3 regions of the Mycobacterium dioxanotrophicus genome follow, and region 2 is predicted to be linked to each of the others. Evidence: riboswitches for the same ligand, from Rfam matches in the RefSeq annotation. Region 2 holds a riboswitch; each other region holds the start of a gene.

Region 1 (2,264 bases), 3.5 Mb from region 2:
CGCTTCGCCCCGGCTACCACGTCGAACTCGGTGTCGCTCCCCTCGAACACGTCCAGGTGGTTGATGCCGGTGACGTCGCGGTCACGCCGTACAACATCGACGAGGCGTGCCGCCAGATCCAGGACCACGCCTCCGACATCCTCGCCGGCGGCGACCGCCGCATCGTGTCGATCGGTGGTGACCACACCATCGCGCTGCCCAATCTTCGTGCGCTGCATGCCAAACACGGGCCCGTCGCGCTGGTTCACTTCGACGCACACCTGGACACCTGGGACACCTATTTCAACGCCCCGGTCACCCACGGCACCATCTTTCGGCGCGCGTTCGAGGAAGGGTTGCTCATCGAGGACCACTCCATCCACGTCGGCATCCGCGGGCCGATCTACGACCAGATGGACCTCGACGACGACGCCAGGATGGGTTTCAAGATCATCCGGGCCGGCGACCTCGACGTGATCGGCGTCGACGCGGCCGTGGACGTGGTGCGCCGGCGGGTCGCCGACGTCCCGGTGTATCTGTCCATCGACATCGACGTGTTGGACCCAGCCTTCGCCCCGGGCACCGGCACCCCTGAAATGGGTGGCCTGACCTCGCGGGAGCTGCTCAAGATGCTGCGAAAGATGACCGGCCTCAACATCGTCGGCGCCGACGTCGTCGAGGTGGCTCCGGCCTACGATCACGCCGAGATCACCTGCGTCGCGGCGGCGACGCTGGTCTTCGACATCGTGTCGCTGATGGTCGCCGGAGCCCGCACCAACCTGCCCGTCAACGGAGAGGTTGCGACAACCGCCCGTCCATGACGTAGCATGCATCACACAACTGAAAACGTCGTTGACGCACTGTGGGAGAACCTCCGTTGTTCGGAGGCGCCGTAGGAGCAACTCCTCCCCGGGAATCTCTCAGGCCCAATACCGCAGTGTCGAGGCAACTCTGGAGAACAGCGCGATCCCTGGATCTCGCTTACCGAAGGGGAACAGCGCGGCAGCGCTAAAACTCTCAGGTTTCAGGACAGAGCGGGGAGGTGTCACCACCCGATACGTCGCGTCATCGCGGCGCCCCGAAACCGGAGTCACCTCGTGCCTGAGCTTTCTGAATTTGTCAACGGCGACAGTGTTTTTCGCGATCGCCACATCGGCCCCGACCGCACCGGCCAAGCCCGCATGCTCGACGTGCTCGGCTATCCGTCCGTCGATGCATTGATCGACGCGGCCGTACCCTCCCAGATCCGCAGTATCGACGGGTTGCGGCTGCCCGCGGCGCGGTCCGAGGAGCAGGTGCTCGATGCGCTGCGGGCGCTGGCGGACCGCAACCAGACGCGGGTGCAGATGATCGGTCTCGGCTACCACGACACCATCACCCCCGCCGTCCTGCGCCGCAACATGCTGGAATCGCCTGCCTGGTACACCGCGTACACGCCGTACCAACCGGAGATCTCCCAGGGCAGGCTCGAAGCGCTGCTGACCTTCCAGACGGTCATCGAGGACCTCACGGCACTGCCGGTGGCCGGTGCATCACTGCTCGACGAGGCCACCGCGGTCATGGAGGCCGTGCTGCTGATGCGCCGGGCCAACAAGACCTCGAAGTCCAATCGTGTTGTGCTCGACGCAGATTGCCTGCCCCAGACGCTCGCGGTGGTGCGCGGGCGGGCCGAGTCGGTGGGCATCGAGGTGGAGGTCGCCGACCTGACGCGGGCATTGCCCGACGCTGACGCGTTCGGCGTCGTCTTCCAATCGCCCGGCGCCAGCGGCGTCGTACGCAACCACGCCCCGCTGATCGCTGCGGCCGCCGACCGCGGCATGCTCACCACGGTCGCTGCCGATCTGCTGTCGCTGACACTCATCACGGCACCCGGCGAGCAAGGTGCCGACATCGCCGTCGGCTCGGCGCAGCGGTTCGGTGTGCCGCTGTTCTTCGGTGGCCCGCACGCCGGGTACATGTCGGTGCGCTCGGGACTGGAGCGCATGCTGCCGGGGCGGTTGGTCGGCGTCTCCGTCGACGTGGACGGCAAGCCCGCCTACCGCCTCGCACTGCAAACCCGCGAACAGCACATCCGCCGGGACAAGGCGACCAGCAACATCTGCACCGCGCAGGCGCTGCTGGCCAACGTCGCCGCCATGTACGCCGCCTACCACGGTCCGGAAGGGTTGCGCGCCATCGCAACCCGCGTGCACGGTCATGCCGCCGCGCTGGCCGAGGGGCTGCGGTTCGCGGGCCGCGAGATGGTCCACGACCGGTTCTTCGACACCGTGATGGTGCGGGTCCCC
Region 2 (2,264 bases):
GGCCGGTTCCGGCAGCCAGCGGCTGTATTCGTTCAAGGACATCCTGGTCCTCAAGATCGTCAAGCGACTGCTCGACACCGGCATCTCGTTGCACAACATCCGGGTGGCCGTGGACCACCTGCGTCAGCGCGGCGTTCAGGATCTGGCCAACATCACGCTGTTCTCCGACGGCACCACCGTCTACGAGTGCACCTCGGCCGAAGAGGTGGTCGATCTGCTGCAGGGCGGTCAGGGTGTGTTCGGTATCGCGGTGTCGGGCGCCATGCGCGAACTGACCGGCGCGATCGCCGATTTCCCGGGTGAGCGTGCCGACGGTGGTGAGTCCATCGCCGCTCCCGAGGACGAACTGGCGTCGCGGCGCAAGAGCCGCGACCGCAAGATCGGCTGACCCGTCACTTCGTGATTGCCCCGCCGCGTGCCTGCGCGCGGCGTGTTCGCCCGTGCCGGTAGCGGCCGGTAGAATCGGCTGCGCATCGCCCTTGTGCGGGAGAGCTTCGTGGCCGCCAGCTACGGACGCCGAAGGAGCAACACCTCTCCGTCAACCTCTCAGGCACCCAGGACCGCACGGGCCCCGATGCCTCTGGAAAGCGGCGCTCCGCGCGAGCGCCCGCCCATGGGGAAAGACGCCCGTCGGCGTCGAATCTCTCAGGCGCCCGGGACCGGGTTGACGACAGAGGGAGAGGGGAGCGCAGCACGTCCTCAGACGGGGCTGCCACCTCGACCCACCGTGGCGGGGCCGCAATGAGGGAGCCTTGATTGTCCGATCAGCAGCAAGCACGTTTCGTCGACCGGCACATCGGGCCGGACGCCGCCGCCGTCACCACGATGCTCGACGTGATCGGCGTGGCATCGCTCGACGACCTCGCTGCCAAGGCACTGCCCGCAGGGATTCTCGACGGACTCGCCGCCGACGGCCTGGCACCGGGCCTGGATCGCCTGCCGCCCGCCGCCACCGAGGAGCAGGCGCTGGCAGAGCTGCGAGCGCTGGCCGACGCCAACACGGTCGCGACGTCGATGATCGGGCAGGGCTACTTCGACACGCTGACCCCACCGGTCTTGCGGCGCAACATTCTTGAGAATCCGGCGTGGTACACGGCCTACACGCCGTACCAGCCCGAGATCAGCCAGGGCCGGTTGGAGGCGCTGCTGAACTTCCAGACCATGATCTGCGACCTCACCGGCCTCGAGGTGGCCAATGCCTCCATGCTGGACGAGGCCACCGCGGCTGCCGAAGCGATGACGCTGATGCACCGCGCCGTCAAGGGGCCGGCCAACAGGCTGGCCGTCGACACCGACATCTACGCCCAGACAGCAGCGGTCCTGGCGACCCGCGCGGAGCCGCTCGGCATCGAGATCGTCCGCGCCGACCTGACCCAGGGCCTGCCCGACGGTGACTTCTTCGGCGCGATCGTGCAGTTGCCCGGCGCCAGCGGCCGGATCGTGGATTGGACCGAGCTGGTCTCCGAATGCCATGAGCGTGGTGCGCTGGTCGCCGTCGGAGCCGATCTGCTGGCGCTCACCCTCATCACCACGCCCGGCGAGATGGGCGCCGACGTGGCCTTCGGGACCAGCCAACGGTTCGGTGTGCCAATGGGATTCGGCGGCCCGCACGCCGGATATCTGGCGGTGCACGCCAAGCACGCCCGCCAGCTGCCGGGCCGGTTGGTCGGGGTGTCCGTCGACGCAGACGGGGCACCGGCGTACCGGCTGGCGCTGCAGACCCGCGAACAGCACATCCGCCGCGACAAGGCCACCAGCAACATCTGTACCGCTCAGGTGCTGCTCGCCGTGATGGCGGCGATGTACGCGAGCTACCACGGTGCCGAAGGGCTGACCGCCATCGCGCGCCGCGTGCACAGCCACGCCGACACGATCGCCGCGGCGCTCGGCGACGCGCTGGTGCACGACACGTACTTCGACACCGTGCTGGCCCGGGTGCCGGGCCGTGCCGACGACGTCATCGCCGCAGCCAAGGCCAACGGCATCAACCTGTGGCGGGTCGACGCCGACCATGTTTCGGTGTCGTGCGACGAGGCCACCACCGACGCGCATGTGGCCGCCGTGCTGGACGCGTTCGGCGTCAGCGCCACCACACCGCGATCTGCAGAACCCGATGTGCTCCTCGCGTCCGCAGATATCGCCACGCGCACCTCCGAGTTCCTCACGCATCCGGCGTTTACCCGGTACCGCACCGAGACCGAGATGATGCGCTATCTGCGGTCGTTGGCCGACAGGGACCTGGCTCTGGACCGCACGATGATCCC
Region 3 (2,264 bases), 2.1 Mb from region 2:
GATGAAGGACCAGGCCATCCTCGGCAACATCGGCCACTTCGACAACGAGATCGACATGGCCGCCCTGGAGCGCTCGGATGCCAAGCGGCTCAACATCAAACCGCAGGTCGACCAGTGGACGTTCGACAACGGCAAGTCGATCATCGTCCTGTCGGAAGGTCGTCTGCTGAACCTGGGCAACGCCACCGGCCACCCCTCGTTCGTCATGAGCAACAGCTTCTCCAACCAGGTGATCGCCCAGATCGAGCTGTGGACCAAGAACGACGAGTACGACAACGCCGTGTACCGGTTGGCCAAGCATCTTGACGAGAAGGTGGCCCGGATCCACGTCGAGGCACTCGGTGGCACGCTGACCAAGCTCACCAAGGAGCAGGCCGAGTACATCAACGTCGACGTCGAAGGCCCGTACAAGCCGGAGCACTACCGCTACTGAGATAGCCGGAGTCGATACGAAATCGCCCAAACCCCTTCGGGTTTGGGCGATTTTGTCGGTGGTTTCGCGCACCCGCTGGTGCCCCGACGCCGGGGTCGGGCGGTGCCCGATTGCGCAACCCGGGTTCGGCGGATAGAGTGACGCGCGGCACACTTCGAGGTTGAAGTGGCTCACAACTCAAGACGCCGTTGAGGCGTGGCGGGAGAGTCCCACCCCCATCCAGTGGGCGGGCGCCGCAGGAGCAAATCCTCCCCGGGAATCTCTCAGGCAATCGATACCGCCGCGACTAGGCACCTCTGGAAAGCAGTCAACCACTACCGGTTTGGCTCACCGAAGGGGCAAGCGGACCGTCGCACGACTCAGTCGGCGGTTCGTGAAAACTCTCAGGTCCAATGGACAGAGTCGGGGAGGCGCCATAGTCCGCGCTCTCCATCGCGCCTGATCCCTGAGGATGTTGTGACCCAATCCAATGATCTGACTGTTCCAGTAGCGCAACCAAATCTGTCGTCCGGCGAGCCGCAGCTCTCGCGCCAGCTCTCCAACCGCCATATCCAGTTGATCGCCATCGGTGGCGCGATCGGCACCGGGCTGTTCATGGGCTCCGGCAAGACCATCAGCCTGGCGGGCCCGTCGGTGATCTTCGTGTACATGATCATCGGCTTCATGCTCTTCTTCGTCATGCGGGCGATGGGCGAGCTGCTGCTGTCGAACCTGCACTACAAGTCGTTCGCGGATTTCGCCGCTGACCTGCTCGGTCCGTGGGCTGGTTTCTTCACCGGCTGGACGTACTGGTTCTGCTGGATCGTCACCGGGGTCGCCGACGTCGTGGCGATCTCCGGCTACGTGCAGTACTGGTGGCGCGACCTGCCGCTGTGGATCCCGGCGCTGGCCGCGGTGGTCCTGCTCATCGGGTTGAACCTGCCGACTGTGAAGGCGTTCGGGGAAACCGAATTCTGGTTCGCGCTGATCAAGATCGTCGCGATCGGCGCGTTGATCGTGGTCGGTCTGGTGATGGTGCTCAACCACTTCCAGGCTCCCGGTGGAGCCCACGCCAGTTTCGCCAACCTGTGGAATGACGGCGGGTTCTTCCCCACCGGCCCAATGGGATTCGTGGCCGGCTTCCAGATCGCCACGTTCGCGTTCGTCGGCATCGAACTGGTCGGCACCACCGCGGCCGAGGCCAAGAACCCCGAGCGCAACCTGCCGAAGGCCATCAACTCGATCCCGGTGCGCGTGATGCTGTTCTACGTCGCCGCGCTGGCCGTCATCATCTCGGTCACCCCGTGGCGCGAGATCAGCGCCGACCGCAGCCCGTTCGTCGCGATGTTCAGCCTCGCCGGCCTGGGCATCGCGGCCTCGGTGATCAACTTCGTGGTGCTCACCTCGGCGACCTCGTCGGCCAACTCCGGCATCTACTCCACCTCGCGGATGGTCTACGGCCTGGCCCAGGAAGGCGATGCGCCAAGCCGATTCGGCAAGCTGACCTCGCGACGGGTGCCCGCCAACGCACTGTTCCTCTCGGGCGTGTTCCTGCTGGCCGGTGTGGTGATGGTGGCCGTCGGTGACTCGATCATCGAGGCGTTCACCATCGTCACCACCATCTCGTCGCTGTGCTTCATCTTCGTTTGGACGATCATCCTGAGCAGCTACCTGGTGTACCGCCGGAGGCGGCCGCACCTGCACGAGGCGTCGAAGTTCAAGATGCCCGGCGGCATCGCGATGTGCTACGTGGTGCTGGCGTTCTTCGTGTTCCTGGTGTGGGCGTTCACCCAGAAGCCCGACACCCTGCACGCGCTGCTGGTCACCCCGGTGTGGTTCATCGTGCTCGGCA

What was found. Region 2 has a riboswitch for glycine ahead of gcvP (aminomethyl-transferring glycine dehydrogenase). Riboswitches for the same ligand answer to the same signal wherever they lie in the genome.
Region 1: it holds a riboswitch for glycine, as region 2 does, so the genes downstream of both, gcvP (aminomethyl-transferring glycine dehydrogenase) here and gcvP (aminomethyl-transferring glycine dehydrogenase) in region 2, are expected to answer to the same signal.
Region 3: it holds a riboswitch for glycine, as region 2 does, so the genes downstream of both, cycA (D-serine/D-alanine/glycine transporter) here and gcvP (aminomethyl-transferring glycine dehydrogenase) in region 2, are expected to answer to the same signal.

Annotation. Positions count from the first base shown of each region.
Region 1 covers NZ_CP020809.1:6,719,926-6,722,189, reverse strand. The annotation lists gene speB (agmatinase) at 1-800, shown strand, start outside; glycine riboswitch at 833-924, shown strand; gene gcvP (aminomethyl-transferring glycine dehydrogenase) at 1,161-2,264, shown strand, end outside.
Region 2 covers NZ_CP020809.1:3,222,159-3,224,422, forward strand. The annotation lists gene BTO20_RS15555 (MerR family transcriptional regulator) at 1-388, shown strand, start outside; glycine riboswitch at 475-573, shown strand; gene gcvP (aminomethyl-transferring glycine dehydrogenase) at 757-2,264, shown strand, end outside.
Region 3 covers NZ_CP020809.1:5,354,547-5,356,810, reverse strand. The annotation lists gene ahcY (adenosylhomocysteinase) at 1-433, shown strand, start outside; glycine riboswitch at 623-723, shown strand; gene cycA (D-serine/D-alanine/glycine transporter) at 908-2,264, shown strand, end outside.